Regions from separate parts of the Cupriavidus sp. H19C3 genome, predicted to be linked through region 1. Evidence: predicted binding sites of a transcription regulator. Region 1 holds the regulator's gene; each other region holds the start of a gene.
What was found. Region 1 encodes sigma-54, which starts transcription at its own class of promoters, with help from an activator protein. Its sites were predicted from a motif close to TGGCANGNAANCTGCTTT; they were not measured.
Positions count from the first base shown of each region.

Region 2: the regulator sigma-54 is predicted to act here: its motif matches at 4,827-4,844, upstream of DFLDMN_RS00705 (circularly permuted type 2 ATP-grasp protein).
Region 3: the regulator sigma-54 is predicted to act here: its motif matches at 3,571-3,588, upstream of DFLDMN_RS13140 (formate/nitrite transporter family protein).
Region 4: the regulator sigma-54 is predicted to act here: its motif matches at 2,797-2,814, upstream of DFLDMN_RS25775 (ammonium transporter).

Region 1 is NZ_CP184985.1:2,336,759-2,344,359, forward strand. It holds gene lptB (LPS export ABC transporter ATP-binding protein) at 1-176, shown strand, start outside; gene DFLDMN_RS10815 (RNA polymerase factor sigma-54) at 299-1,780, shown strand; gene hpf (HPF/RaiA family ribosome-associated protein) at 1,831-2,184, shown strand; gene DFLDMN_RS10825 (PTS sugar transporter subunit IIA) at 2,622-3,077, shown strand; gene hprK (HPr kinase/phosphorylase) at 3,151-4,122, shown strand; gene DFLDMN_RS10835 (PsiF family protein) at 4,269-4,604, shown strand; gene rapZ (RapZ family nucleotide-binding protein) at 4,746-5,645, shown strand; gene DFLDMN_RS10845 (LON peptidase substrate-binding domain-containing protein) at 5,755-6,402, shown strand; gene mutY (A/G-specific adenine glycosylase) at 6,399-7,550, opposite strand.
Region 2 is NZ_CP184985.1:154,349-161,949, forward strand. It holds gene DFLDMN_RS00685 (DNA internalization-related competence protein ComEC/Rec2) at 1-968, shown strand, start outside; gene DFLDMN_RS00690 (MurR/RpiR family transcriptional regulator) at 935-1,897, opposite strand; gene edd (phosphogluconate dehydratase) at 2,107-3,984, shown strand; gene DFLDMN_RS00700 (gluconokinase) at 4,116-4,658, shown strand; gene DFLDMN_RS00705 (circularly permuted type 2 ATP-grasp protein) at 4,995-6,470, shown strand; partial or broken gene DFLDMN_RS00710 (alpha-E domain-containing protein) at 6,481-7,173, shown strand; gene DFLDMN_RS00715 (IS256 family transposase) at 7,230-7,601, shown strand, end outside.
Region 3 is NZ_CP184985.1:2,853,147-2,860,747, reverse strand. It holds gene DFLDMN_RS13165 (amidase) at 1-218, shown strand, start outside; gene DFLDMN_RS13160 (sulfite exporter TauE/SafE family protein) at 211-954, shown strand; gene DFLDMN_RS13155 (IclR family transcriptional regulator) at 969-1,769, shown strand; gene DFLDMN_RS13150 (hypothetical protein) at 1,902-2,036, shown strand; gene DFLDMN_RS13145 (nitrate- and nitrite sensing domain-containing protein) at 2,144-3,451, shown strand; gene DFLDMN_RS13140 (formate/nitrite transporter family protein) at 3,775-4,587, shown strand; gene DFLDMN_RS13135 (protein kinase domain-containing protein) at 4,587-6,434, shown strand; tRNA gene DFLDMN_RS13130 (tRNA-Arg) at 6,498-6,573, opposite strand; gene DFLDMN_RS13125 (c-type cytochrome) at 7,028-7,601, shown strand, end outside.
Region 4 is NZ_CP184986.1:1,384,681-1,392,281, forward strand. It holds gene DFLDMN_RS25755 (class I adenylate-forming enzyme family protein) at 1-869, shown strand, start outside; gene DFLDMN_RS25760 (CreA family protein) at 877-1,362, opposite strand; gene DFLDMN_RS25765 (acyl-CoA thioesterase) at 1,393-1,878, opposite strand; gene DFLDMN_RS25770 (HU family DNA-binding protein) at 2,058-2,339, opposite strand; gene DFLDMN_RS25775 (ammonium transporter) at 2,846-4,048, shown strand; gene DFLDMN_RS25780 (mechanosensitive ion channel family protein) at 4,275-5,141, shown strand; gene DFLDMN_RS25785 (Bcr/CflA family multidrug efflux MFS transporter) at 5,231-6,457, opposite strand; gene DFLDMN_RS25790 (hypothetical protein) at 6,779-7,372, shown strand; gene mdoH (glucans biosynthesis glucosyltransferase MdoH) at 7,579-7,601, opposite strand, start outside.

The DNA of each region.
Region 1 (7,601 bases):
AGGCCCGCAACATCGGCGTGCTGATTACCGACCATAACGTGCGCGAGACGCTCGGCATCTGCGATCACGCCTACATCATCAGCGAGGGCACCGTGCTGGCGGCCGGGCAGCCCGAGGACATCATCGCCAACGAGTCCGTGCGGCGCGTCTACCTGGGCGAGAATTTCCGCATGTGACGTCGCTGCCGCGGCAATGCGGGCGACCCGGCTGCCGCGGCCGAACACGATCACCAAACTGAAGCGATAGGCGATAGCAATTTCCGTTCCATCGACGGAGAGATGCGCATAGAATAGGTCGCATGAAACCGTCGCTTCAGCTTCGTCTCTCTCAGCACCTTGCCTTGACTCCCCAACTGCAGCAGTCGATCCGGCTGCTGCAGCTTTCCACGCTGGAACTGCAACAGGAAGTCGAACAGGCCCTGACCGAAAATCCGCTGCTCGAACGCGAAAACGACTGGATCGAGAGCCCGCTGCGCGTGGCCGCCGATGGCTCCGTCAATGTGCAGAGCGCGCCGGCCCCGACGCCCGCCGAGCCGCAAGGCAGCGGCGAGGATCGCGCCGAAGGCGCCGCGTCCGGCGACGACGAGGGTTTTGGCGATAGCGGCGGCGAGGATTACGGCAACGACTGGAGTCTCGACGACTTTGCGCGCCGTCCGCAGGGCGACGAAGACGAAAAGACGCCGATGCAGCTGCGCGACGCCGAGCCGACGCTGCGTGAGTACCTGATGGAGCAGCTGACGCCGCTCAAGATCTCGGTGCGCGACAAGGGCCTGGCGGTCTTTCTGATCGAATCGCTCGACGACGACGGCTACCTGAGCGCCTCGCTCGAGGAAATCTGCACGGAACTGCCGGAAGAGCTCGAATTCGAAATCGAGGAAGTCCAGGCGATGCTCACGCTGCTGCAGAGCTTCGACCCGCCCGGCGTGGGCGCGCGCAATGCCGCCGAATGCCTCACGCTGCAATTGCGCCGGCTCCAGCATCCGCAACGCGAGCTGGCGCTGACCATCGTCAACCACCATCTGGAGCTGCTGGCCGTACGCGACTACACGCGCCTGAAGAAGGCGCTGCAGGTCGACGAGGCAGCCCTGAAGGCGGCGCACGAACTGATCCGCTCGCTGGCACCCTACCCCGGCCACGCCTACAGCCGGCCCGAAGCCGACTTCGTGGTGCCGGACGTCTTCGTGCGTAAGAGCGGTACCGGCTGGATCGCGCAGCTCAATCCCGATGTGATGCCCCGGTTACGCATCAACGATATGTACGCGCAGATCCTGCGCGGCGCCAAGGGCGAATCGGGCACCGCCGGCCTGCAGCAAAAGCTGCAGGAAGCGCGGTGGCTCATCAAGAACATCCAGCAGCGCTTCGACACGATCCTGCGCGTGGCGCAGGCCATCGTGGAGCGGCAGAAGAACTTCTTCACCCACGGGGAAATCGCGATGCGCCCCTTGGTTTTGAGGGAGATAGCCGATACACTCGGTTTACATGAGTCCACCATTTCCCGTGTGACCACCAACAAATATATGGCCACGCCAATGGGGACCTTCGAACTGAAGTACTTCTTTGGAAGCCATGTGTCCACCGAAACCGGTGGCGCCGCCTCATCCACGGCAATCCGCGCGCTGATCAAGCAACTGATAGGAGCCGAAGACCCCAAGAATCCCCTTTCCGACAGCCGCATCGCCGAACTGTTGGGCGAGCAGGGCTTCGTTGTCGCGCGTCGTACCGTCGCCAAATACCGGGAAGCCCTCAAGATCCCAGCAGTGAATCTCCGCAAGTCTTTGTAGCCGAGCTGCGTCACCTGCCTTGGTGCAGCTCTTTCAGAAGGAGAAGCGCTATGAACTTCAAGATCAGTGGACACCACCTGGACATCACGCCGCCTCTGCGTGAGTACGTGGAAACGAAACTGGAGCGTATCGTCAGGCATTTCGATCAGGTCATTGGCGTAAGCGTGCTGCTATCGGTGGACAACCATAAGGAAAAGGAACGCCGGCAGTATGCGGAAATCAATCTGCATCTGAAGGGCAAGGACATCTTTGTCGAAGCGCATCATGAAGACCTCTACGCGGCGATCGACTGTCTGGTCGACAAGCTCGACCGCCAGGTGATCCGTTACAAGGACCGCGTGCAAGGTCACGACCGCGAAGCCCTCAAGTACCAGATGGCGGCATCGCAGATGCAGCAGCAATAAAGCCATTGAAGGCGACCGGCAACCGGTCGCCCGGGGTTGAAAAGAAGTGGATAAAGCCGCGCCGGAAGCGCGGCTTTTTTGATGGCCGCGCGCTGCGGAAGCGGGCAAGCCGGGCCGGGCGTGGCAGGGCGACCACGGACTTTCGCAACACGGTCGTCACGGTGTATGCTGCGCCATACATCACGCGTAGGAGACATGCGCACCGCTGACGGCTCATGATGGGGCCATCAGGATCGGGGCGCGCCGCGCCGCGTCTCATTGCGGTGCACAAGCGCCAGGCGGCGCTGCTCTATAATGGCCGGACGCTCCAATGCGGGTGTCCCCTGGATTTCGTAGAACCAGTACAACCGATCTGTCACACGCCTGCGGGCAGCGGCCCAGCGTTCCGGCCCCGCCCCACCGTCCTGGCATTCTTTGCATCTATCCGCGCATCGCCCATGAATCGTTTGGCCAAATTGCTGCCACCCGGCAACATATCCCTCGACGTCAGCGTCACCAGCAAGAAGCGCGTGTTCGAGCAAGCCGGGCTGCTGTTCGAGAACAATCATGGGGTGGCGCGGGCAACCGTCACCGACAACCTGTTTGCGCGCGAGTCGCTCGGTTCCACCGGTCTCGGCGCCGGCGTGGCCATTCCGCATGGCCGCATCAAGGGTCTCAAGCAGCCGCTGGCGGGCTTTATGCGACTGGCCGAGCCGATCCCGTTTGAATCGCCCGACGGCAAGCCCGTCTCGCTGCTGATTTTTCTGCTGGTGCCCGAGCAGGCGACGCAGCAGCATCTGGAAATCCTGTCGGAAATCGCGCAACTGCTGTCGGACCGCGAAATGCGCGAGGGCCTCGCCACGTTGCCGACACCCGAGGCCGTGCATCATCTGCTGACGGAGTGGCACCCGTAACCCAAGCACCCGCAAGCCGCCGGCAAGGCCCCGGCCACCGGCAAGTCTGACCAGTCCCCCACATCGCAAGCGCATGGAACTCACCGGCGTCACCTCGCAGTCGATCTTCGACGATAACGCAGCCGACATCAAACTCTCGTGGGTCGCCGGCCTGGAAGGCGCCGACCGCGCGTTCGACGTCGAATTCGCGCGCGAAGCCACTTCCGCGGCGGACCTCGTGGGCCATTTGAACCTGATCCACCCGAACCGGATCCAGGTGCTCGGCAAGCCCGAGATCATGTATTACCAGCGCCTCGACGACGAGCCGCGCAAACGCCAGATGGGCGAACTGATCCTGTTGGAGCCGCCGTTCCTGGTGGTGGCCGATGGCATGGAGCCTCCGCCCGACCTCGAGTTGCGCTGCACGCGCTCGTCCACGCCGTTGTTCACCACGCCGGTGTCGTCGGCGGCGGTCATCGACCACCTGCGCCTGTATCTGTCGCGCATCTCGGCGCCGCGCGTGACCATGCACGGTGTGTTTCTCGACATCCTCGGCATGGGCGTGCTGATCATGGGCGAGTCCGGCCTGGGCAAGAGCGAGCTCGGCCTCGAACTGATTTCACGCGGCCATGGCCTGGTGGCCGACGATGCGGTGGACTTCGTACGGCTGGGTCCTGACTTTATCGAGGGCCGCTGCCCGCCGCTGCTGCAAAACCTGCTGGAAGTGCGGGGCCTCGGCCTGCTCGATATCAAGACCATCTTCGGTGAAACAGCGGTGCGCCGGAAGATGAAACTCAAGCTCGTGGTACAGCTGGTGCGCCGCAACGATGGCGAATTCGAGCGGCTGCCGCTCGATTCGCAATACCTCGACGTGCTCGGCCTGCCCATCCACATGGTCAAGATCCAGGTGGCGGCCGGCCGCAACCTCGCCGTGCTGGTGGAAGCCGCCGTGCGCAACACCATCCTGCGCCTGCGCGGCATCGATACGTTGCGCGATTTCATGGATCGCCAGCGCGCCGCCATGCAGGCGGACGTAGTCTCGCGCGGCCAGGGGCGCCTGCTCTGAACCCCGCCGACGCCCCGCGACCGTTTTCAATTGCTTACAAGGGCAGTCCCCGTCCGCGTCAACGCATTGCCGCCGCGTGCCGTTCTCGGCGGTAATGGGCGCCAAGGCCCGTGTTTCGTGTGGTTCCACAGCCAGGAGAGAGAAGCATGAAAAAACTGATCGCGATGTGCGTGCTGGTTACCCCGTTGATCGCCACAGGCGCATTTGCCCAGGGCGCCTCGGCCCCCGGTGCCGAGAAGGCGAGCGACAAGCCCGCCAACAGCCAGCAGGACAAGATGAAGGCCTGCAACACGCAGGCTGCCGGCAAGAAGGGCGACGAGCGCAAGAAGTTCATGAGCGAGTGCCTCTCCGGCAAGCCTGCCGCGGCCGCCGAGCCGAAGACGCAGCAGGAAAAGATGGCGGCCTGCAGCAAGCAGGGCAAGGGCAAGAAAGGCGACGACTACAAGAAGTTCATGAGCGACTGCCTGTCCAAGCCGGCCTGAGGCCGGGGCTGGCGGCAACCCGAGCCCGCCCGCCTGCTGTCATCGTGGCGGCGCGCGGGCACGCCCGCCCGAGGTCGGGGCGGGCGCCGCCCGCAACGTGTCATGACGCCGCCATCACCCGGTGCTATGCTGTCGGGTGCCATGCGTATCATTCTCATCACCGGAATTTCCGGCTCCGGCAAGTCCGTCGCCCTGAACGTGCTCGAAGACGCGGGTTACTACTGCGTCGACAACCTCCCCGCGCAGTTCATTCCCGACCTGGCCGCCTATCTCTCCGCCCAGGGCTATACGCACCTCGGCGTGGCCACTGATATCCGCAGCCGCGAGTCGCTGGCGCGGCTCCCCGACACCGTGCGCAGCCTGGCCGCCGATCATCAGGTCCAGGTGCTGTTCCTCACCGCCAATACCGACGCGCTGGTCCAGCGCTATTCCGAGACGCGCCGCCGCCATCCGCTGTCGGTGCGCACCGAGGCGACGCCACTGCTGGAGGCGCAGCCCGGCGCGGAGCCCGCGTATGACGACCGTTCGCTGATCGAGGCGATCGAGATGGAGCGCGAGCTGCTGAGTCCGCTGGCGGAATCGGCGCATCGCATCGACACCAGCAACGTGCGGACCAATACGCTGCGCAGCTGGATCAAGGAACTCATTCGCGACCATCGCGGCCAGCAACTGACGCTGCTGTTCGAGTCGTTCGGCTTCAAGCATGGCGTGCCGAGCGATGCCGACCTCGTCTTCGATGTCCGCTCGCTGCCCAACCCGTACTACGACCTCGCGCTGCGCCCGCTCACGGGCCGCGACGCGCCCGTGGTCGATTTCCTGCAGAGCCAGCCGGTCGTGCTCGCCATGGCCGAGGATATCCGTGCCTATGTGGAAAAGTGGCTGCCGAGTTTCATCGCCGATAACCGCAGCTATCTGACGGTGGCTATCGGCTGCACGGGCGGACAGCATCGCTCGGTATTCATCGCCGAAAGACTTGCCAACTATTTCCGGGCACATGGTAATGTGCTGGTCAGACACCGCGAGCTTGGGCCGGCGAGCTGACCTGCAGGGACATGATCGCGGTCGTGAGTTGCTGGTAATCAGCAGTACTAGTACGCCGGTACCGCACCGCCACCTGGTTGCGCGTACCCTGTTCTCCGGTACCCGCTCCATGTCCACGACACCCACCGATATCGAACCGGCACGCGCCACACTGGATGTGCTGCCGCTGTTTCCCCTCCATACGGTGCTGTTTCCCGGTGGCCGCCTGCCGCTGCGCGTCTTTGAAAAGCGCTACGTGGACATGGTGCGCAACTGCCTGCGCGATGGCAGCCCGTTCGGCGTTTGCCTGATTCGCAGCGGCGAGGAAGTATCGCGCCCCGACGAGCCTACCGTGCCCGAGTCGGTCGGCTGCCTGGCCGAGATTGTCGACTGCAATATGGAACAGCTGGGCGTGCTGCTGATCGAGACGCACGGCCGCCAGCGCTTTCGCGTCCTGTCGCACGAGACGCGCGACGACGGCCTGCTGGTGGCCCGCGCGGAACTGCTGCCCGACGACATCATCGACTGCAAGCTGGAGCTGCTCGGCGAGTGCCTGCAGGCGCTGCGCCGGATCGTCACGGCGATCCACGCCGAATCGCCCGACAACCTGCCGCTCGCGGAACCTTATCTGTGGGATGACCCGACCTGGGTGGCCAATCGCCTGTGCGAGTTGCTACCGGTACCGCTCAAGGCCAAGCAGATGCTGATGGAGTTGCCCGACGCGGGCATGCGCATCGAGATCGTGCACCGCTACATGCGGCAGCACCATATCGTCTAGAACAGCCTCACCCGGGCCTGATCTTCCAGCAGGCGCCGCACCGGCGCCGGCGTCCCCAGCGCATCGAGATCGTCGAGCGAAAGCCAGCGCAGCGTGCGCGCATCGCCGCCGGGCCCGACCGCATCGAGATCGACGCGAATGGCACGGATCAGCAGGCGGAAATGCGTGAACACATGTGTGAGCTCGCCGGCAAGCACGGCCCGCGCGGGGCGGCCGAAGGCACGCGCGTGATCGAGCGCGGCGGCCTCCGCCGCTTCGGCATCGAACGGCACGCCGTCCACCGCGATCTCGGGCAGGCTCCACAGGCCGCCCCAGATGCCGCTATCGGGCCGCAGGCCGAGCAGTACCTCGCGACCATGCCGGACCACGAGCATCACGGTGCTGCGCTCGGGAATCGCGGCGCGCGGCTTGGGCGTCGGCAGGACCGCGGTCAGGCCATCGCGGCGGGCCACACAATCGGACGCAAGCGGGCACGCTGCCGCCTCGGCGAGGCACAGCGGCCGGCCGCGCGAACACACCGTTGCGCCCAGATCCATTAACCCCTGCGTGTAGGACACCATATCGGCCGCCACGTCTTCGGCCTGGCGGGCGCCCGCCGGTGGCAACGCCTGTTCGGCCAGTTGCCACATGCGCTGCTCGATGGCACGTTCGCCGGGATAGCCGCGGATGCCGAAGAAGCGCGCGAATACGCGCTTGACGTTGCCGTCGAGAATCGGCGATCGCACACCCGCGCTGAACGCCGCAATCGCCGCCGCGGTGGAGCGGCCGATGCCGGGCAGCGTCACGAGCACCGCGGGGTCGGTCGGAAACACCCCGCCATGCTCGCTCATCACCGTCTTGGCGCAGCGGTGCAGGTTGCGTGCCCGCGAGTAGTAGCCAAGCCCGGCCCACAGCGCCATGACCTCGTCGGCCGGTGCCGCGGCCAGCGCGGCCACGGTCGGCAGTTGCGCGACAAAGCGCTGGAAGTAGTCGATGACAGCCGCGACCTGCGTCTGCTGCAGCATGATCTCGGACAGCCAGATCCGGTACGGATCGCGCGTGTTCTGCCATGGCAGGTCGTGCCGGCCATGCGTACGCTGCCAGTTCACCACGCGCATGCCGAAATCGGCGGGAGCGGAGATGGCAGACGTGACGGACCGGGCTGACATGGGGGGCCGCGCAGCCGGGTCTGAGGAAGCTAAGGGAGTCGACGAATCGGC
Region 2 (7,601 bases), 2.1 Mb from region 1:
CGCTGCTCTACGACACTGGCCCGGCCTATGCATCGGGAGCGAGCGCCGGCGCGCAGGTGGTGGTGCCGTATCTGCGGGCGATGGGTGTGCGGCGTCTCGATCAGCTGATGGTGAGCCATGAGGATGCCGACCATGCCGGTGGCGTGCGCGAGGTCGAGGCGGTGGTGCCGGTTCGCGCCCGCCTGACGGCGGCGCCGCCGGGCCAGCCGTGGATGGCGCAGCCGTGGCGGCCCTGTGCGGCGGGTGCGTCCTGGGAGTGGGACGGGGTCGGGTTCGCGATCCTGCATCCGCCGGCCGCGCAGGTCGGGAACGCGCGTCATGCGAGCAACGCGCGCAGTTGCGTGCTGCGGGTCGTTACCGCGCAGCGCAGCGTGCTGCTCACGGGCGATATCGGCGTGCGCGAGGAGCGTGCGATCGTGGCCCGGATGGCGCAGCCCGCTGCGGCCGCAACGAATGCAGCGTATGCAGCGTATGCAGCGTATGCAGCAAACGCGCGCGAGGCAGGGAAAGGGGGTGACGGGGGTGAGGGGGGCGAAGTATCTGACGTGCGCGAGGTACCCGCGGTGGCCGAGGTGGCCGAGGCCGGTGACGCAGCCGACGCAGGCGACATCGGCGCGGCAGAAGACCCGGCCAGCCCCGATGCCGCCGACATGGCGCTTGCCGCCAGCGCCAGCCTGCAATCGGACATCCTGATCGTGCCGCATCATGGCAGCGGCACCTCGTCGGGCGACGCCTTTCTGCGCGCGGTGGCGCCGGAGCTCGCGATTTTCCAGCTTGGCTACCGTAATCGCTACCGTCACCCGCGCGCCGATGTCTGGGCCCGCTATGAGCGGCTCGGCATTGCGCGCTATCGCACCGATGAGACCGGCGCCGTCTCGATCGTCACACGCGGCGCGTGCCACGAGGTGTCGACCTATCGCCAGCGCGTGCGCCGTTACTGGCGCGAGGCGCCGCCGGTGCCGCGCTGACGCCGGCGGCGTGCGGGCGTGGGTGCCGCAGCCGAAGGCGCGGCGCCTTGCGCAAGCGCGTCGGCAAGCGTGTTGGGTATCGCGGCCGGCTCGGCGCCCGCGATGCGGCGTTCGCGCAGATGGGCCTTGGCGCGCTGCAGCCCGCTCGCCACCGCATCGGCACGCTCCAGCGCCACGCCGGCAGCCAGCACGTCGCCCAGCACCAGATGGCAGATGCGCGACGTCATCGGTGTATAGACCTCGCTGTCTTCCTCGACATCGGAGAACACGCAAACATGCGCCAGCCCCGCCAGCGGCGAGCCGCTATGCGTGAGCGCCAGCACGCTCGCACCGCTGGCGCGCGCCAGCGTGGCGGCGGTCAGCATATCCCACGTGCGGCCGCTGTTGGAGACCAGCACCGCCACATCGCCGGGACGCAGCAGCGCCGCCGACATGCTGAACACATGCGAGTCCGAATACGCAGTGGTCGGAATGCCCAGGCGGAAGAACTTGTGCTGGATATCGAGCGCGACGATGCCCGAGTTGCCGCAGCCGTAGAACTCGATACGCCGCGCATTGGCCAGCAACTGGATGGCATGTTCGATCTGGTCCGCCGAGAGGGCATTGCGCACGGTCATCAGCGTGGCGATGGTGCGGTCGAACACCTTGCCGGCGATATCGGCGGGGCGATCGTCCGCCTTCACGTCCTGATGTACGAACGGCGTCCCGCCCCCAACGTTCTGGGCAAACTGGAGCTTGAATTCGCGAAAGCCGTCGTAGCCGAGCGCGGCGCAGAAGCGGGCGATGGTCGGCTGCGACACACCGGCACGCTCGGCGAGTTCCGGCATGGACAGGCGGATCACGGTGGCGCCGTGACGGGCCACGTAGTCGGCCAGGCGGCGCTCGGAAGGGCGGAGCGTGTCGTAGACGGCAAGGATTCGGTCGCGCATGGTGAGCTTCGGTGATTGTAGATATTCTACACGCGGAGTGGCGCGATTCTCGGTGAGGACATCAATGGCTCGCACTTAGGATTTACCCGTATGAAGGCATTTTTGCGCCCGGTAACGCCTTTTTTTGCCTTTTGTGCGAGTGGCAACGATTCCTCAATCTGGCGATGCATGGCTATAATGTAGAAAATCTACAGAACACGGACCGCTTCATGCCCCACGACGTACATCCCGAGGTACTGGCCGTCACCGCACGCGTCCTGGCCCGCAGCCGCGCCAGTCGCGCCGCCTATCTGGCCCGCTGCGCACGCACGCAGCAGGAACTCGGGCCGCTGCGCGGCATGTCGTGCGCCAATCTCGCGCACGGCTATGCGGCGCTGCCCGCCAACGACAAGCTCAAGCTGCGCGTCGAGCATGCGCTGAACCTCGGTATCGTCACCGCTTACAACGACATGCTGTCGGCGCACCAGCCGTACGAACGCTATCCGGCGGTGATCCGCGAGGCCGCGCGCGCGGTGGGCGCGGTGGCGCAGGTGGCGGGCGGCGTGCCGGCGATGTGCGACGGCATTACGCAAGGCAATGCCGGCATGGAGCTGTCGCTCTTCTCGCGCGATGCGATAGCGATGGGCACCGCCATTGCGCTGTCGCACAATACCTTCGATGCCGCGGTCATGCTCGGCGTATGCGACAAGATCGTGCCCGGCCTGATCATGGGGGCACTGCAGTTCGGTCATCTGCCGGTGGTGTTCGTGCCCGCGGGGCCGATGGCGAGCGGCCTGTCGAACAAGGAAAAGGCGCGCGTGCGCCAGCTTTACGCGACCGGCCAGGTCGGCCGCGAAGCGCTGCTCGAGGCCGAGAGCGCGGCCTATCACGGCGCGGGCACCTGCACGTTCTACGGCACCGCCAACAGCAATCAGTTCCTGATGGAGATCATGGGCCTGCATATGCCGGGGGCGGCCTTCATCCATCCGGACAGCGGGCTGCGCGACGCGCTGACCACCGCGGCGGCGCAGCGCGCGCTCGCGCTGACGGCCCGGGGCGACGCCTATACCCCGATCTCGCGCATCGTCGACGAACGCGCCGTCGTCAACGCGATGGTCGGGCTGCTGGCCACCGGAGGCTCCACCAACCATACGATCCACCTCGTGGCCATGGCGCGCGCGGCCGGCATCGTCATCGACTGGAACGACTTCGACCGGCTCTCGCGCGCCACGCCGCTGCTGGCGCGCGTCTACCCCAACGGCTCGGCCGATGTGAACCACTTCCATGCCGCCGGCGGTGTGGCCTACGTCATCGCGCAGCTGCTCGACGCGGGTCTGCTGCACGAGGACGTCGACACCGTGGCCGGGCACGGCCTGGCACGCTATACGCAGGAGCCGGTGCTGACCGATGGCGCACTGCGCTGGCGCGACGGCCCCGCCACCAGCGGCGACGCCACCGTGCTGGCGCCGGCCAGCGCGCCGTTTTCCACGGAAGGCGGCCTGCGCCTGATGGCGGGCAATCTCGGGCGCGGCGTGATCAAGGTGTCGGCGGTGGCCGAGGAACATCGTGTGGTGGAGGCGCCGGCCCGCGTGTTCGATTCGCAGGAGGCCCTGCAGGCCGCCTTCGAGGCGGGTGAACTCGAGCGCGATGTGGTGGCGGTGGTGCGCTTCCAGGGCCCCAATGCCAACGGCATGCCCGAGTTGCACCGCCTTACGCCCGCCCTCGGTGCGCTGCAGGATGCCGGCCACCGTGTGGCGCTGGTGACCGATGGCCGCATGTCGGGCGCGTCCGGCAAGGTGCCGGCGGTGATCCATGTCGGTCCGGAAGCGCTGGCGGGCGGCCCGCTCGCGCGCGTGCGCGATGGCGACGTGATCCGCGTGGATGCGGTGGCGGGCACGCTCGCATGGGTCGGCGATGCTGCCGCCCAGGCCGAGTTTGCCGCGCGCCCGTGCGCGGCGGCGCCGGCCGACGAATTTGCGGGCTTCAGCCTCGGGCGTGGCCTGTTTGGCCTGTTCCGCCGTCACGCGCGCGGCGCGGAGGCGGGCGGCAGCGCCCTGGACCTCTCCGAGGCGGATGCTGTCCAAACGGCTACGGCCGTCGCACAATAAGACGCCAGGCCTGGCGACAAGGCTGGCGCGGCACGATCCGACGATCGACGCTCGATCGTCGACCATCCCCTCGTCCGCGACCCGCCGCCCTCCGTACCGTTGCGTGCGGGGGACCACGATACGGAGCAGACATGATCTACATCCTGATGGGCGTTTCCGGCAGCGGCAAGACCACGGTCGGCCAGTTGCTGGCGAGCCGCCTGCATTGCGGTTTTCACGACGCCGACGAGTTCCACAGCGCGGCCAACAAGGAAAAGATGCACGCGGGCATCCCGCTCACCGACGACGACCGCTGGCCGTGGCTGGCCGCGATGCGCGCTGCCATCGACGCCGCCCGCGCCGAAGGCCGCCCGCACGTCTTTACGTGCTCCGCGCTGCGGCAGGTCTATCGCGATCGCCTGACCCCGCCCGACGGCGGCGTGACCTTCGTGTTCATGAAGGGCGATGCCGCCACCATCGGCGGCCGCCTGTCCGCGCGCACGGACCACTTCTTCAATCCGGCCCTGCTGCAGAGCCAGTTCGAGACCCTTGAGGAGCCGCGCAACGCGCTCGTGCTCGATATCCGGCGTACGCCGGAGACGCTGGTGCAGGACATCCTCGCCCAGTGCCCCCCGGACGCGGCGCGCTGCCCGCCCGCGGCCCGCGACGCCCCGCACGCCGGTGGCGCCGCCTGAGGCCCGCTAGCCTCGACGGACGTCGGCGGAGGCCGGCCGTGCTCGGCCGTGCTCGGCTGGGGCTCGACTGCGATCGGCCAACCTTGCCGGTCGTCCCCCGGCGCCCCCCGCCGTCTCCAGATAACCCGGTCGTTCCCGCCGGCGGCGCTTCCCGGCGCCGCGCCAGGTTGGCAAGCATCTTGCTAAATCCCGGAGGCGTCTCCGGATCGATCGGTAGCTTCCAGTCTTGCGCGATTGCCCGATCCGGATATGCTGAAAAGGCCAGTATCCAACACGGCATCGAACAAGAACAGGTCCGCCTTCGCGGCAGGCCCATACAGAAGAGGAGCGGCCATCATGGCGGCGCGGTTTTTCGACGAGATGCTGGAGCCAGGGGATGACGGTGGTGTGGCGCGTATCCTGGCGGGAGAAATGTTGCCGGCGGGCGCGGTGCGCGCGCATTACCGCAGTTTCGCCGACTGGATCGGGCGGCAGTCGGCCGCCTCGATGGACAACAAGCGGGCCGAGGCGGACCTGATCTTCCGCCGGGTGGGCATCACCTTCGCGGTCTATGGCGACAAGGACGAGTCCAACAGCGGCACCGAGCGGACCATTCCGTTCGACGTGATCCCGCGCATCTTTCCGGCCAGCGAGTGGGCCACGCTGGAGCGCGGCCTGCGTCAGCGCGTGGCCGCGCTCAACCGCTTTATCCACGATATCTATCACGGTCAGGACATCATCCGCGCCGGCGTGATTCCGGCCGACCAGATCTACAACAACGCCCAGTACCGGCCCGAGATGCTCGGCGTCGACGTGCCGCGCGACATCTACGCACATGTGGCGGGCATCGACGTGGTGCGCGCGGGCGAGGGCGAGTTCTACGTGCTGGAGGACAACCTGCGCGTGCCGTCTGGCGTGTCGTACATGCTGGAGAACCGCAAGATGATGATGCGGTTGTTCCCCGAGCTGTTCGCGCGCAACCGCGTGGCGCCGGTCGCGCATTATCCCGACCTGCTGCTGGACATGCTGCGCGGGGTCTCGCCGCAGAGCATCACCGATCCCACCGTGGTGGTGCTCACGCCCGGCATGTACAACTCGGCGTACTTCGAACATGCGTTCCTGGCCCAGCAGATGGGCGTGGAGCTGGTCGAGGGCAGCGACCTGTTCGTCGAGGACGATCACCTCTACATGCGCACCACGCAGGGGCCGCAGCGTATCGACGTGATCTACCGCCGCGTGGACGACGATTTTCTCGATCCGCTCGCGTTCCGGCCCGACTCCGCGCTGGGCGCCGCGGGCCTGCTGTCGGTCTATCGCGCCGGCAACGTGACCATCTGCAATGCCATCGGCACCGGCGTGGCCGACGACAAGTCGATCTATCCGTACGTGCCCGACATGATCCGCTTCTACCTCGGCGAGGAAGCGATCCTCTCGAACGTGCCCACGTACATGTGCCGGCGTCCGGACGACCTGCAGTACGTGCTCGACCATATGCACGAGCTCGTGGTCAAGGAAACCCATGGCGCGGGCGGCTACGGCATGCTGGTGGGGCCGGCCGCCACGCGCGCCGAGATCGACCAGTTCCGCGAGGTGGTGCGCGCACGGCCCGCCCAGTACATCGCGCAGCCCACGCTCGCGCTGTCGACGTGCCCGACCTATGTGGAGTCCGGCATCGCGCCACGCCATATCGACCTGCGGCCATTCGTGCTGTCGGGCAAGGAAGTGCGCATGGTGCCCGGCGGCCTGACGCGGGTGGCCTTGCGCGAGGGCTCGCTGGTGGTGAATTCCTCGCAAGGGGGCGGCACCAAGGACACGTGGGTACTGGAACGCTAGGGAGAACATCATGCTGAGCCGTACCGCCGACCACCTGTTCTGGATGGCCCGCTACACCGAGCGCGCGGAAAACACCGCGCGCATGCTCGACGTCAACTACCAGACCTCGCTGCTGCCGCAGTCGGCGGAAGTGGCGGAGCAGGGCTGGTGGGCCATGCTCGATATTTCCGAGCTGACCAACGCCTTCGACCACAAATACGGGCTGCTGACGCGCGACGACGTGATCGACTTCATGGTGCGCGACATGACCAACCCGTCGTCGATCATGAGCTGCCTGCGCGCGGCGCGCGAGAACGCGCGCGCGGTGCGCGGCTCGCTGACGACGGAAGTGTGGGAGACCCTCAACACCACCTGGCTGGACGTGCAGCGCATGATCGCCGATGGCGAGCTGCACGAGGACCCGTCGCGCTTCTTCGAGTGGGTCAAGTTTCGCTCGCACCTGGCGCGCGGCGTGCAGTTCGGCACCATGCTCAAGGACGACGCGTTCCACTTCATGCGGCTTGGCACCTTCCTGGAGCGCGCCGACAATACCGCGCGGATCCTCGACGTGAAGTTCCAGGCGTCGGGCAGCGAGATGGGCGCCGAGCGCGAGGCACGGGGCGATACGGGAGGCGAACCTGCCGCCGAGCAGAACGATTTCTATCACTGGGCCGCGGTGTTGCGCTCGGTGTCTGGCTTCGAGGTCTACCGCAAGATCTATCGGGCCTGTCAGATTTTTAGTGTGCCGAGGCCATGAGACGATAACGGAAATAACGTCCTATGACCGATGCAACCGTGACCAAGAAGAGCAAGAACCCGAAGGCGCCGAAGCTGTTCCCCGATGAGCTGATCGATCAACTGCTTGCCCAGGTGCAGAGCAAGGATGCCGAGTCGATCCTGGGCGAATCGGGCTTGGCCGGCCAGCTCAAGAAGCAACTGGCCGAGCGCATGCTCGCGGCCGAGTTGAGCCACCATCTGGAAACCGAGGCCGAGCAAGGCAAGGCGGGCAACCACCGCAACGGCACAAGCCGCAAGACGGTCCTCACGCCCAACGGCGAACTGACGCTGGATATTCCACGCGATCGGCAGGCGACGTTCGAGCCGCAGTTGGTCGGCAAGTATCAACGCCGGCTGCCGGGCTTCGACGACCAC
Region 3 (7,601 bases), 520 kb from region 1:
CCCTCGGCCTCGCGCCGCTGCGGAGCGAAGGCACGGGTTCACGCGCGCCGCAACGCCTGTGGACGCTGTCCGGCCTGCCAGCCGTCACCGTGCCGGTGGGCATCTCCGAGGGCCTGCCCGTCGGGCTCCAGCTGATCGGCCGCCTTGGCGAGGATGCCGGCCTGCTGCAGATGGCCGCGCGGGTCGAGGCCCTCGTCGCCGGGTCCGCCGATGTCTAGCACGGCCCTGCTGCCGCTCGCGGCGACCACCGCCATCGTGTTCTCGGGCACGCTCGTACGCGCCGTGTCCGGCCTCGGCTTCTCGCTGGTCGCGGTGCCGCTGCTGTCGCTGGTATGGACGCCGGCGCAGGCGGTGGCGATTGCCGTGCTGTTCCAGACCCTGAGCACGATTCCGATCGTCGCGGGCGGCTATCGCCTGCTCGACTGGCGTCTGCTCGGGCGCATCTGCGCGGGCGGCCTGGTCGGCATGCTGCCCGGCCTGGCGCTGTTGCAGTGGCTGCCGGATACGGCCATGCGCCTGGCGCTGGCCGGCATCCTGCTGCTGTCGATCGCGATCATCATGGTGGGCCGGCGCCTGATCCGCACCATGACGCCGGCGCGGCTCACGCTGGTGGGCGTCTGCGCGGGCGTGGCCCAGGGCATGGCGGGCGTCTCCGGGCCGCCGCTGATGGCGGGCCTGATGGCCATGCCGAATCTGGAGCCGCGCGTCATCCGCCTGACCGCCACGTCGGTCTTCCTGATTCTTGGCGTGGTCTCGGTCACGACGCTGGGGCTGCACGGCGCTTTCAACGTAATGAGCCTGGGCGACTACGCGATTGCCGCGGTCGGCATGATCCTCGGCCACCTTGCCGGCGAGCGGCTGTTTGCGCTGGCCGGTGCCGCCGGTTTCCGGCGCTATGTGTTGCTGGTCTTGATGGCATCGGCGCTGCTCACGCTGGTACCGCTATGGCGATAGATTTTCCCCTGACGATGGATACCGAAGACAACGAACGCGCGCGCACCACAGGCTCCGCGCTGGAAAAGGCGGTGGGCATTCTCGAAGTGCTCGCCGACCAGGTGCGACCGTTGAGCCTGAGCGATCTGGCCGAACTGACGGCCATGCCCAAGCAGACCGTGCACCGCGTGGTGCGCCAGATGGAAGAGCTCGATCTGGTCACGCGCGAAACCGGCGCCGACCGCTACGTGTTTGGCGCGCGCCTGCGCCAGATCGGCGCGGCCGCGCTGGCGGCACCGCGTCAGTCGCTGGCCACGCGCCAGATCCTGACCGAGCTGGTCGACGAGATTGGCGAGACCTGCAATATCGGCGTGCTCGATGGCGAGCAGGTGCTCTACGTCGATCGCGTCGAATGCCACTGGCCCCTGCGCGTGCAGTTGCGCCCCGGCAGCCGCGTACCGTCGCACTGCACCGCCATCGGCAAGCTGCTGCTGGCTCACCTGTCGGAGGCGCAACGTCGCCAGTTGTTGCCACAGCTCGACCTGACCGCATACACGCGCAACACGCTCGTCACCGTGTCTGGCCTGGACGCCGCGCTGGCCGAGATCCGCAACCAGGGCTTTGCGATCAACCAGGAAGAAGACTCGCTGGGCCTGAACGCGATGGCCGTGCCAGTCCGCGACAGCTCCGGGCGGGTCCTGGCCGGACTCGCCGTGCATGCGCCTTCCGCGCGCCTGCCGCTGGCCGAAATGCTGGAGCGGCGTCCGCTGCTGGAGGCTGCGGCGGTCAAGGTGGCACAGGTGCTGTTTCCGGTGCGAAGCGACGCAAAGCGCTAGGTCAAGTGCCAGGTCAAGCGCTGCATGCTGCACCGCGGCAATGCTGCGCATACGGGTTTATACTGACAAGGCTTTTCGCCCGGCCAGCCCCCATTCCATCGATGCGCCGGGCCTGCCTGCCGCCGCCGCATCATGAAACGCACCATCGCCTTTACCCTGACCACGTGGGTCGCCGCCGCCATTCTGCTGATCGGAGGCGATTCCTCGGCCTTCGTCGCACTGAGCGGCATCGTGACGCTGGCAGGCTTCGACCTCCTGCGTCCCTGAACTGCCTTCACTGAGCCGCCTCCACCGAGCCGCCTCCCTGGACTCGTTCCCGGGCACTGGCACATTTATTGCCAATGTCCGGGCATCCGATGCCTTAGCGCCGCGCAATGCCTCTCACCGCCTCCCAACTCGTACTCAGATCGAAACAGCTCGAGATGGAGGCCGTCGGTCGTATGGGCGCGCGCGTCGAGCTGGCCAGCCTGATCGGTCAGACCATCCACGCGCTGCAACGCGAGCGCGGCGCCAGCAGCCTCTTTCTCTCGTCCGGTTGCCAGCGCCTCTGCGAGGAACGGCTGGCGGCCATGCGCGACGCCGTCCGGCTCGAAGCGCAACTCGGCGAAAGCATTGCACACCAGGCCGAGCCCGAATCCCAATGCAACGCGTCGATGGTCTCGCTGATGGCCTGGGTGCAGCTCGACCTCGCCACGCTGCCGGCCTTGCGCCAACGCATCGGTGAAGGCACCGCCACCGCGCATGAAGTCGTCGCCGCATTCAGCCGCCTCATCGCCGCGCTGCTGGAGCTGATCTTCCACCTCGCGGACGTGGCGATTTATCCGGGCATCGCACGCCCGCTGGTCGCCTTTGTGTACCTCGTGCAAGGCAAGGAAGCCGCGGGACAGGAGCGCGCGGTGGGCGCGCAGGCGTTTGCGTCGGGCAAGTCCACGGAAGCGCTGCAGCAGCGTATCCATCATCTGATCGACGCCCAGCAGAACAGCTTCCAGATGCTGGAGCGCTTTGCCGACCCTGCATTGCTGCCGGCGTGGCGACAATGGCAAGGCAGCACGACCGTCGCGACCCTCGAACAGCTGCGGCGCACGTTGCTCACCACACCCGCGGAGGGCGCGCTCGACACCGAGACCAGCGAGACCTGGTATCAGGTCTGCAGCGCGCGCATCGCCGATATGTGGGCGTTCGAAAAACAACTGGTGCAAGGGCTGCGCAAGGCTTGCGACGAGCAGGTGCGCAAATGCCAGGCCGACCTCAACGACGCGGCGGGCCTGCTGCGCCAGTTGCTCGACAACCCGCCGCCGCACACGCACGCCGTGGAGCGCTTCTTCGACGCCGATGCGCCGCTGGGTGCCGCGCCCACCTTGCGCGGGATGCCGCAGGCATCGGATGGGTCGGATGCAACCGCGCACCTGGCCTCCGGCGCGGTATCGCTGGAAGACCTGCTACGGCGACAGGCGGCCCGTCTGGCCCAGACGGAAGCCGAACTCGATGCGGCACGGCGCGGTCTGGCCGAACGCAAGATCATCGAACGCGCCAAGCGCGCGTTGATGGCACGCATGGGTATCACCGAGGAGGCCGCGTTCCGCACGTTGCAGAAGGCGTCCATGGACAACAATCGCCGCCTAGTCGACATCGCCGAGGCCACGCTCTCGCTATCGGGCCTGCGGCTGCCGCCGCACGATTGAGCCGCATCGGCCCGTTGGACCCGCACCGCTTTGCGCGCGCGGCAGCCAATCTGCACCAAACACGGGCGCATCGTGCACCAGCAGCGCCATGAATCTTGTGCAATGCATCACCCGGGCGCGGGCACGGAACGTGCGTCCACCTCGCGCATCGGGCTGACGACGGCCTGATACGGGGCAACGACGGAGCGCTGCCCCGCGGCAAGTCCATACCCAAGCAGACATCAAGGATAACGGCGTCCTGTTCCACGTCGGCCTCGTGCCGACGCGGGCGGACGCCTTTTGTTTTCTTTCGAGCCAACCGAGCAAACAGAAGAGGAATACCCATGGCCTACCTTGCCCCCACCGAATTCGTGACCAAAATGGTCGATGCCGGAGAGTCCAAGCTGCTCATGTCCACCCGCGATACGCTGATCCGGGCCTATATGGCAGGTGCCATCCTCGCGCTGGCGGCCGCGTTTGCGGTGACCATCACGGTCAATACGGGTAATGCGCTGGTCGGCGCGCTGCTGTTTCCCGTGGGCTTCTGCATGCTGTACCTGCTCGGCTTCGACCTGTTGACCGGCGTCTTCACGCTGGCGCCGCTGGCCGTGCTCGACCGCCGTCCGGGCGCGACCTGGGGCGGCGTGATGCGCAACTGGGGCCTGGTGTTCTGCGGCAACTTTGCCGGCGCCATCACGGTAGCGATCTTCATGGCGATCATCTTCACCTTCGGCTTCTCCGAGGCGCCCAATGCCATCGGCCAGAAGATCGGCCATATCGGCGAAGGCCGCACGGTCGGCTACGCCGCGCACGGTGCCGCCGGCATGCTGACGCTGTTCATTCGCGCCGTGATGTGCAACTGGATGGTTTCCACCGGCGTGGTCGCGGCCATGATGTCGACGTCCGTTTCGGGCAAGGTCATCGGCATGTGGATGCCGATCCTGGTGTTCTTCTACATGGGCTTTGAACACTCGATCGTGAACATGTTCCTGTTCCCGTCGGGCCTGATGCTGGGCGGCAACTTCACGATCATGGACTACCTGATCTGGAACGAAATCCCCACGGTGCTTGGCAACCTCGTGGGTGGCCTGACGTTTGTCGGTGCCACGCTGTACAGCACGCACTACAAGACGGCCAGCAAGCGCGCGCTGGGCTGATGAGCGACCTGTCCCACACCGAACCACGCACGGCACCCGCGCAGCGCAACGCGCTGGCTGGCGGCGGGCCTGACGCAAGCATCGTACGTAGCGAACGCAGTGAGCGTGACGAACGAAGGGGGCTCGCGGTCGGTGTGGGCCAGCATTCCGCGGCCGGCAAAAAGCCGGTCAACCAGGACTTTCATGGCGTGCGGCAGCCTGGCGGTTATCAACAGGCCGCAAAGGGTGTCGCGCTCGCGGTAGCCGACGGCATCAGTTCCAGTGCGGTCAGCCAGGTGGCCAGCGCCGCTGCCGTACGCACCTTTCTCGAAGACTACTACTGCACGTCCGAAGCGTGGACCGTGCGCCGCGCGGCGCAGTGCGTGCTGTCGGCCATCAATTCGTGGCTGTACGCGCAGACGCGCCAGGGCGAGGCGCGCTTCGATACGGACAAAGGCTACGTTTGCACTTTCAGTGCGCTGATCTTCAAGGCGCGCGAGGCGCACCTGCTGCATATCGGCGACACCCGCGTCTATCGCTTGCACCCACACACGCTGGAACAGCTGACCGCCGACCATCGCGTACGCGTATCGTCCGCGGAGGTCTATCTCGGCCGCGCACTCGGCGCCGGCGCTACCATCGAAATCGACTACCGCAGCTTCGGCGTGGAAACGGGCGAGATCTACCTGCTGGCCACCGATGGCGCCTACGAGCATCTGGAAGCCAGCGACGTACATGACGCCTTGCATGCCGCCGGCAACGACCTCGATCTCGCCGCGCGCACGCTGACGGCCCTTGCGTTGCAACGGGGCAGCGAGGACAACGTCACCATCCAGATCGCACAAATCGAATCGTTGCCCGATGGCGACGCGCAGCATGCGTTCGCGCAGGCCGGACGACTGGCCCTGCCGCCCGCGCTGGCGCCGCGCATGAAGTTCGAGGGCTATACGATCCTGCGCGCCTTGCACACGAGCGCACGAAGCCACATCCATCTGGCGACCGACGACGAGACCGGCCAGCTCGTCGCGCTCAAGACGCCTGCGGTCGACCGCCATGACGATGCGACGCATCTGGAGGGCTTTCTGCTCGAAGAATGGGTTGCCCGGCGCATCGACAATCAGCACGTGCTCAAGCCACAGGCATTCGAGCGGCCGCGCCGGCATCTGTACGTGGCCATGGAGTACGTCGACGGCCAGACCCTGACGCAATGGATGATCGACCATCCGCGCCCCGATCTCGACGTGGTACGCGGTCTGATCGAACAACTGGCGACCGGCCTGCAGGCGTTTCACCGGCGCGAAATGCTGCACCAGGACCTGCGCCCGGAAAACGTCATGATCGACCGCGCAGGCACGGTCAAGATCATCGACTTCGGCTCGGTCCATGTGGCCGGCCTCGCCGAAGGCGCGCGCCAGCCGCACCCTGCCGCACCCGTCGGCACGCTGCAGTACGCCGCCCCCGAGTATTTTGTCGGCGCAACGCCCACCGCCGCCGCCGATCTGTTTTCGCTCGCCACGCTGGCCTACCAGATGCTGACCGGCGAACTGCCCTACGGCTTGCAGGTCACACGCGTACGCGACCGCGCCGACCTCAAGCGCCTGCGCTATACCTCGCTGCGCGAGCGCCGGCCGGACCTCCCCGCCTGGGTCGACGAAGCCCTCCACCGCGCCCTGCATCCGAACCCGGCCAAGCGGCCCGAGGCATTGTCGGAATTCGTGCAGGCCCTACGCACGCCGGCCGACGCTTCCCGGCCGCGCGCCACCCCACCGCTGCTCGAACGCGATCCGTTGCGGTTCTGGAAGACGCTGGCGTTGGGGCTGGGGGTTGCGGTGGTGGTGTTGGCGGGACTGCTGGCGGGGCGGATGTAGGGACGCGCGCGGACGGCTTCCGTCCGTCATCGACGTGGACATCGCAGGGCTGAAACGGTGATTTGGCGCGCCCGGCTGGGATCGAACCAGCAACCCCTGCCTTCGGAGGGCAGTACTCTATCCATTGAGCTACGGGCGCCTTGGGGCTACTTCCTGATGCCGCTTCCTCGCTATCGCGTTTGACAACTTGGATTGGTAACCAAGTTGATCGCCAGGTTGGTCACCAATTTGGTAACCAAGTCTCGCGAAATCCGGAGAAGCCACGGTGGCCGCGGGCGAATGCCGCTGCCGGAAAGTCGCATAGGATACAGCGTTTGCCGGGCGGCGTCCATGCGGGCGTGGCCCGATGGGGAAGTCCGGAGGTCGCGGAGCCGCCGCTTTTGGCCCCGACGCACCGGCGTTGGGCTTATAATCCCTCGCTATTTGCGTCGATTCGTGGCTCTTGCGTTGCCTCCTGGCAAGCTTGCCCGAGCGTGACCCGGGACAGTCCGATGGCGCAGATGGCGACAGAATCCACCCCCGACCAAGGGGCCTTATAAAGCAAGCCGTATTCGCGAGCTGCACCAGGTTTCCTGCAAAATCGAGAGTTCTGTATGAGTGACGTCCAAAACGAACACGACCATCACGAGTCTCCCATCAAGACGCCCAAGCAGTTGATTGCAGTAGTGATTGCTGCCTTTGTTATCCCGATCGTCGTCATCATCCTGCTGGTCAGCTTTGTCGGACACGGCAGCCGTGAAGGCGCCGGCTCGACGCAAAGCGCGGAAGCGGTCAATAACCGGATCAAGCCGGTTGCCTCTCTCGAAATCAAGGATCCCAACGCGCCGCGCGTCTTCAAGACCGGCGAGCAGGTCTACAAGGAAGTCTGTGCCGCGTGCCACGCCACCGGCGCCGCCGGTGCGCCCAAGTACGGTAATGCCGGAGACTGGACCGCGCGTATCGGCCAGGGCTTCAATGGCCTGCTGAACTCGGTGCTGCACGGCAAGGGCGCGATGCCGGCCCGTGCCGGTACCACGCCGGACGACTACACCGACTACGAACTGGGTCGCGCCGTGGTCTACATGGCCGATGCCGGCGGTGCCAAGTTCCCCGAGCCGCCCGCGCCGGCACCGGCCGCCCCCGCGCCCGCCCAGGCGGAAGCATCGGCACCGGCAGCACCTGCTGCGG
Region 4 (7,601 bases), on a different replicon from region 1:
ATGGCGCGCTGGCCACGGGCGCCAGGCTCGTGCTGCTCCATCGCTGGGATCCGGTCCGCGCGCTGACGCTGATCGCGCGCGAACGCTGCACCTCGGCGGGCGGCGTGCCGACCATCGCCTGGCAACTGATCGAACATCCGCAACGCGGCGACTTCGACCTGTCGTCGCTCGAGAACATGCATTACGGCGGCGCGCCCGCGTCGCCCGAGCTGGTGCGCCGGATCGGCGCCACGCTGCCGCATTCCGCGCCGGGCATCGGCTGGGGCATGACCGAGACCTCGGCCACGTTCACCAGCCACAGCGCCGAAGAGTATCGTCACCGGCCCGACAGCTGCGGGCCCGCCCTGCCGATCTGCGAGATGAAGATCGTCGACGGCCGCGGCCGTACACTGCCTCCCGGCGAGGTGGGCGAACTGATGGTGCGTGGCGCCAACGTGGTCCGTGGCTACTGGAACAAGCCCGAAGCCACCGCCAGGACTTTCGTGGAGGGCTGGATGCATACCGGCGATATCGCGCGGCTCGATGCCGAGGGCTACCTGTATATCGTCGATCGCATGAAGGACATGCTGATCCGCGGCGGCGAGAACATCTATTGCATCGAGGTGGAAAGCGCGCTGTACGAGCATCCCGCGGTCATGGATGCCGCGCTGGTCGGCCTGCCGCATCGCACGCTGGGGGAGGAACCCGCTGCGGTGGTGAGCCTGCGGCCCGGCATGCATGCCACCGAAGCGGAATTGCAGGACTTCGTGCGGACGCGCCTGGCGGCCTTCAAGGTACCGGTGCGCGTGGCCGTGCGGCGGGACATGCTGCCGCGCAATGCCAATGGCAAGATTCTGAAAGCGGAATTGCGGCGGCTGTTCGAGGCGTAGGCCGCCGCTACTTGACGGGGATCACGGTGCTGGCGGGCACCGGTACGGCCGTGACCGAGTTCTGCGGGCTGCCGCTGATGATGCGATCGGAATACGTGAGGTACACCAGCGTATTGCGCTTGCGGTCGACCGCGCGCACCACATGGAGCGTCTTGAACAGGACCGACATCCGCTCCGAGAACACGTCCTCCTGCGCGCGCAGTGGCCCCTTGAACGCGATCGTCCCCACCTGCCGGCAGGCGATCGACGCCTCGGGCGGATCCTCGGCCATGCCGAGCGTTCCCTTGATGCCGCCCGTGCGGGCGCGAGAGACATAGCAGGTCACGCCATCGACCTGCGGATCGTCATAGGCTTCGATCACGACCTTGTCCGACCCGGTCATGCGGAAATTGGTACTGACGCTGCCGATTTCTTCCGCCCGTGCCGCCGGGCCCGCCATGGCCACCATGGTCACCATGGCCAGCCCGGCCCGCCACACGCCTTTGTGCCGCATGCCCGCTCCTGTTCAGCTTGTTCCGTTGGTTCAGGTCATCGACCGCTTGATATCGTCGTGACGCTTTTCCATTTCCTGGCGCAGCGCCCGGCGCTGCTGCGCGGCGGCAAAGCGCTGGCGCTCTTCCTCGTCGCGCGGCTGCAACGGCGGCACTTCGGCCGGCTGGCCGTTGTCGTCGACGGCCACCATGGTGAAGTAGCAGCTGTTGGTATGGCGCACGAGCTTGCTGCGGATATTCTCGGTAATCACCTTGATGCCGATTTCCATCGAACTGCGGCCGGTGTAGTTGACCGATGCCAGGAACGTCACCAGTTCGCCCACATGAATCGGCTGCCGGAACATGACCTGGTCCACCGACAGCGTGACCACATAGCGGCCCGCGTAGCGGCTGGCGCAGGCGTACGCCACCATGTCCAGGTACTTGAGGATGGTGCCCCCGTGCACGTTGCCGGAGAAATTGGCCATGTCCGGCGTCATCAGCACGGTCATGGAAAGCTGGTGGGACAGTTCGTTCATCGCGGTATTCCAGAATCAAGCCTTGCGCGCGGCAGTGTAACCCGGCAGGCCGCGATGATAAATGGCGCGGGCGCTTTCTCGAGCTTTCCCGACTGTGGCGGGCCGGGATGCCCGCACCCGCCGCAGCAAAAGAAAAGCGGCCCTGAAGGCCGCTTTGCGACTTGTCGAACGCGATCGACTTACTTCTTCTTGTTCACGGCGTCCTTGAAGCCCTGGCCGGCGGAAAACTTGACCGTCTTGGCGGCGGGGATCTTGATGGTCTCGCCGGTGCGGGGATTGCGGCCGGTACGGGCGGCGCGCTTGCCCGAGCTGAAGCTGCCAAAGCCCACGAGCGTTACCGAATCACCCTTGGCCACTGCCTTCTTGATACTGTCCAGCGCTGCGTTCAACGCACGCTCTGCGGCGGCATTGCTGAGTTCTGCATCCGCGGCGATGGCCGATACCAGTTCACCTTTATTCATGGCTGATTTCCCTTGTTGGTCGTCGTCACCGATGTATCTGCCACGCGGCAAATCACCGATCGGCGCAGTCTAATCTGCCCTTCGCGCCAAGAGCAATCCCCAGTGGCACCAATGCAACGGAAAACGCCGCAAATCCTTCCCTGACAAGACTTAGCGGGGGTTTTACCCCTCTATTCGAGAGATCGACGGCACGCCATCAAGGGCAGCGGACGCCGCCGTGCGGGGGCCGGCCGCACAGTACGGCGACCCCATGCCTGGCGCCCGATCATGGTGCAATGCACCGTTATGCGGCACAACCTGGCGCGTCATGCCCCATTTCGAGGCGCGCATTCTGGTGCACCGGCCGCTGATCGCCCTGTCCCGCCGACGGATGCGGAGCGGTCCAGTTACGCGCACACGCCACGGCGGTGCACTCCGCACCGCGACAGCGCGCATTACGCCCCGTTTTCGCTCATCATGGAATGCTTCTTGCGTACTCGCGCTCCCATTTTGAGCATGAGGTCACAATGGAAAACTGGAAGACTGGCACGGATGCCCTGTTCATCCTGCTTGGGGCAATCATGGTGCTGGCCATGCATGCCGGATTCGCGTTCCTCGAACTCGGAACTGTCCGCAAGAAAAACCAGGTCAATGCGCTCGTAAAAATCCTCGTGGATTTTGCGGTCTCAACCATTTCTTACTTTTTTATCGGATATACGGTCGCATATGGCGTGCAATTTATGTCGGGCGCCGAGGTATTAGCGCAAAAAAACGGCTATGAACTGGTCAAATTCTTCTTCCTCGCGACCTTTGCCGCCGCAATTCCCGCAATTATCTCTGGCGGCATTGCGGAACGCTCCCGTTTCAATCCTCAACTGATCGCGACCTTTGTCCTGGTCGGCTTTGTCTACCCGTTTTTCGAGGGCATCGCCTGGAACCATCGCTTCGGCATCCAGGACTGGATCGCCTCGGTCGCGGGCGCGCCCTTCCATGACTTCGCCGGCTCGGTGGTGGTGCATGCGGTGGGTGGCTGGATTGCGTTGCCGGCGGTGCTGCTGCTGGGCGCGCGCCGCGGCCGCTACCAGAAGGATGGCCGCATTAGCGCGCACCCGCCCTCGAATATCCCGTTTCTCGCGCTCGGCGCGTGGGTGCTGGCGGTGGGCTGGTTCGGCTTCAATGTCATGAGCGCACAGAGCGTCGACAAGATCAGCGGCCTGGTGGCCATCAACTCGCTGATGGCGATGGCCGGCGGCACGCTGTCGGCCTGGTGGGCCGGCCGCAACGACCCGGGCTTTTCCTATAACGGTCCGCTGGCGGGCCTGGTGGCGGTGTGCGCGGGCTCGGACCTGATGCATCCGCTGGGCGCGCTGATCACCGGCGCGGTGGCGGGTGTGCTGTTTGTTTACCTGTTTACGCTCGCGCAGAACAAATGGCATATCGACGATGTGCTCGGCGTGTGGCCGCTGCATGGGCTGTGCGGTGCGTGGGGCGGCATTGCCGCCGGCATTTTTGGCGCGCATGCGCTGGGCGGCCTGGGCGGCGTATCGCTGGTGGCGCAACTGATCGGCACGTTGCTCGGCATCGTGATCGCGCTGGTCGGCGGCACGGTGGTTTACGGCACGCTCAGGAAGGTAGTAGGCATCCGGCTCGATCCGGAAGCGGAATTCAATGGTGCCGACCTGACGCTGCATCGGATTTCCGCCACGCCGGAACGCGAAACCAACTGGTAGGACACCTCTGCGCGCTTGCCAGCAACGGCCGGACATGTTCCGGCCGTTTTCATGCGCGCTTCACAATTATTTTCTTGAACTTCGGCGCTGGCGGGGCCAATAATGCCTTGCTCCTTAGTGCACATGCGTCTGCCCACGCAGGTGTCCGCCCGAGCGGCGGGCGCGTCTTCCTGTCAGTGTTCCAACCCGGCCATCGTACCCAGCCCCCCATCAACTGGAGAACGCCATGGATGCCCAATCGCTGCAGAGTTTTCGTGAACTGATCGTCGGCTATGCCACCGTGTTCGGCGTCAAGGTGCTGGCCGCGCTCGCCTTCTGGATCGTCGGCCGCTGGCTGATCCACTTCGTGGTACGGCTGGTGCAGAACTCGCTCGGCAAGCAGCGGGTCGACCCCACGCTGCTGCGCTATGTGGGTTCGATCGTCACGGTCACGCTCAACGTGGTGCTGGTTATCGGCATCCTGGGGTACTTCGGCATCCAGACCACCACCTTTGCCGCGCTGATCGCGGCTGCGGGCGTGGCCATCGGCATGGCATGGTCGGGGCTGATGTCGAATTTCGCGGCCGGTGCGTTTCTCGTGGTACTGCGGCCGTTCAAGGTGGGCGACTTCGTCACCATCGGCGGCGTGACCGGCACCGTCACCGAGGTGGGCCTGTTTGCCACCACGCTCGATACGCCCGACAACGTGATGACGGTAATCGGCAACAACAAGATCTTTACCGACACCATCCAGAACTATTCGGCCAATGCCTTCCGTCGCGTCGATCTGAAGGCACAGCTGGCGGGCTCGACCGATGTGGCCGCGGCGGTGACGTTGCTCAGGGAGCGCATCGGCGCGATTCCGAACGTGCTGGCCGAGCCGGCGGTCGACGTGGAGATTCTGGAATTCACACTGGTCGGGCCCGTGCTGGCGGTGCGCCCGTATTGCCATAACGATCATTACTGGCAGGTCTACTTCGACACCAACCGCGTGATTCGCGAAAGCTTCGGCCAGGCCGGTTTTGCCGCGCCGATGCCGGCGCAGATGATCGTCATGCAGCCGCCACCGGCGATGCCGATGGCACCGGCGGCCCCGGCCAACCAGGCCGCCTGACCGGGCGCCACCCGCCGCCGCTCGGGCTGCGGATCACGACGCAAACCAGGGCACCGACCAGGGCGCGCAGGCCCCGATGGCGTCGCGCGTCACGCGGGGGCGGTGCCGGCCCGCATCTGCCCGCGTCCATACAGGCGCCATAGCGCCGCCGCGCCGCCGCATATCGCCATCACCACGGCCAGCGGCAAGGCTGTGCCATCGTGCCACAGGCTGACCGCGGCGCCGGCGAGCGTGCCCAGTCCGAACTGCAGCGTGCCCATCAGCGCCGACGCGGTACCGGCGCGATGGCCCTGATGTGTCAGCGCCAGCGCCGACGCATTGGGCAGGATGCAGCCCATCCCTGCGAGAAACACGAAGAAACCGACCAGCAGCACCGGCAGCGTGGCCCAGCCGGCCAGCGCCGCCACGGCAAGTCCCAGGCCCGCAAGGCATGGCGCGAACAGCGCGATGCGCAGCACGCTGTCGAGCGAGCGTCCGCGCACCAGCCGCGCGTTGACCTGCGCCATGAAGATCAGGCCAAACGCGTTGGCGCCGAACACAAAGCCGTAGTGGGACGGATCGATGCCATGCAGCTCGATCAGCACGAACGGCGAGCCCGCGATATAGGCGAACATGCCCGCCTGCACGCAGCCCGCCGCCAGCGTATAGCCGAGAAACTCGCGTGCGCGCAGCAGTTGCAGGTAGCTGCGCGCCACCGACAGCGGATGCAGTGGCTGCACGCGGCGTGGATCGAGCGATTCCTCCATGCGCGTATGGACCAGCAGCAGGATCAGCAGTACCGCGCCGACATGCACCCAGAAAATCGCGCGCCAGCCAAATGCCGCCAGCACGGCGCCGCCAATGATCGGCGCGAGGATCGGCGCCAGGCCCATCACCAGCATCAGCGACGAGAACGCGCGCGCCGATTCGTGGGCCTCGAGCCGGTCGCGGATCACCGCGCGCGACACCACCAGGCCGGCGCAACCGCCCAGCGCCGCGAGAAAGCGCCACAGCATCAGCGCTTCCACGCTCGCCGCGAGCGCGCAGCCGGCGGCGGCGATCGCATAGATCGCGAGGCCGAGATAGAGCGGTGGCTTGCGGCCGAAGCGGTCGCTGATCGGCCCATAGAACGCCTGGCCGAGCGCCAGGCCGATCAGGAACGCGCCGAGCGTGAGCTGCACGCGCCCGATATCGACGCCGAGGTCGGCCGACAGCGCCGGGAAACTCGGCAGATACATGTCGATCGAGAGCGGCGCCAGCGCGGTCAGCGACGCGCAGATCAGGAGCCAGAGCGGAAAGCGGGGAGATGCGGAGGCCGGGCGTGGAGAAGCCGTCATGAGGTCCTTGCGGTGGAGAAGCACGCCGGGCGCAATGCGGGGAAGCCCGCGGCGGACGGCAGGAAGGAATTGTTACATAAACGCACGATTCCAACGCCGCGGTCGTGCCACAGTGCTGGCGTCAAGAGGCGAGATACCCGCCGACGGAAAATTTGTCGCAAACGGCCCAAACCGCCAAATCCCATGTGTGGCGCGGCTTTCACGCATGCGGGGTGGAGGGTACAATGCGTCCCTGTCGGCACGCATGGCGTGCGCGACCGCGCAGCCCGACGCACCGCGGGAGACGGATCACGGGAACCGTCCCCGGCAACGTTACTCTGCATGACGACACCAAACACGCCGTTGATTGCCTTGCTGAGCCTGGCCGCCCTAGCGACCTGGCTGCCGCCTTTGCCCGTGCAGGCGGCGCCGGTGCGCGGGGCCCTGCCAACGCCCACAGCTGCCCTGCCGGCCGCCGCCGCACCGCCGGTCGACGAGGCCGATGCGCTCGCGCGCATGCTCAAGGGTGCCGCCACCGGACAGAACACCGGTGCCGCCGGCGTGCCGGAATTCCTGCGCAATACCAATCGCCCCGACAGCGTGCTCGCGCGCGCCTGCCGACAACTCAACGACGTCCTGCCGATCGATATCGATGCCGAGACACGGCTGCGCCGTTGCCAGTCGGTGCCCGGCAAGCATGTCCTGTTTCAGCTGGAATTGATCAATTACCGCGGACCGATGCTCGACCTTGCGAGTTTCGAGGTCAACTACGCCGCCCCGCTCCAGCGCAATATCTGCGCCAATCGCGACGTCGAAATCCTGACCAAGCTCGGGGTCAGCATGATGTTCCGCTATATGACGCGCAACGGCCGCGGCGAGCGCCGCGTGGGCGATGTATATATCAACGCGCCGATCTGCGTATCGGCGCTGCGGTGACACGCGGCGGCGTTGCCGCGCGGTAGCCTCGTCGCATACGCGTGTATGAAGCGGACGGGGCCGGCGGGCACAGCCGCCCCGCCCCGCACCTGGGTCACACACCCGGGTCACATGCCCGGGTCACATGCCCGGGTCACATACCCGGGTCACATACGCGGGTCACACACGCGGGTCACACACTCAGGTGACCCACTCCAGCAATGCGCTCAAGCCATGCGCGGGCGTAACG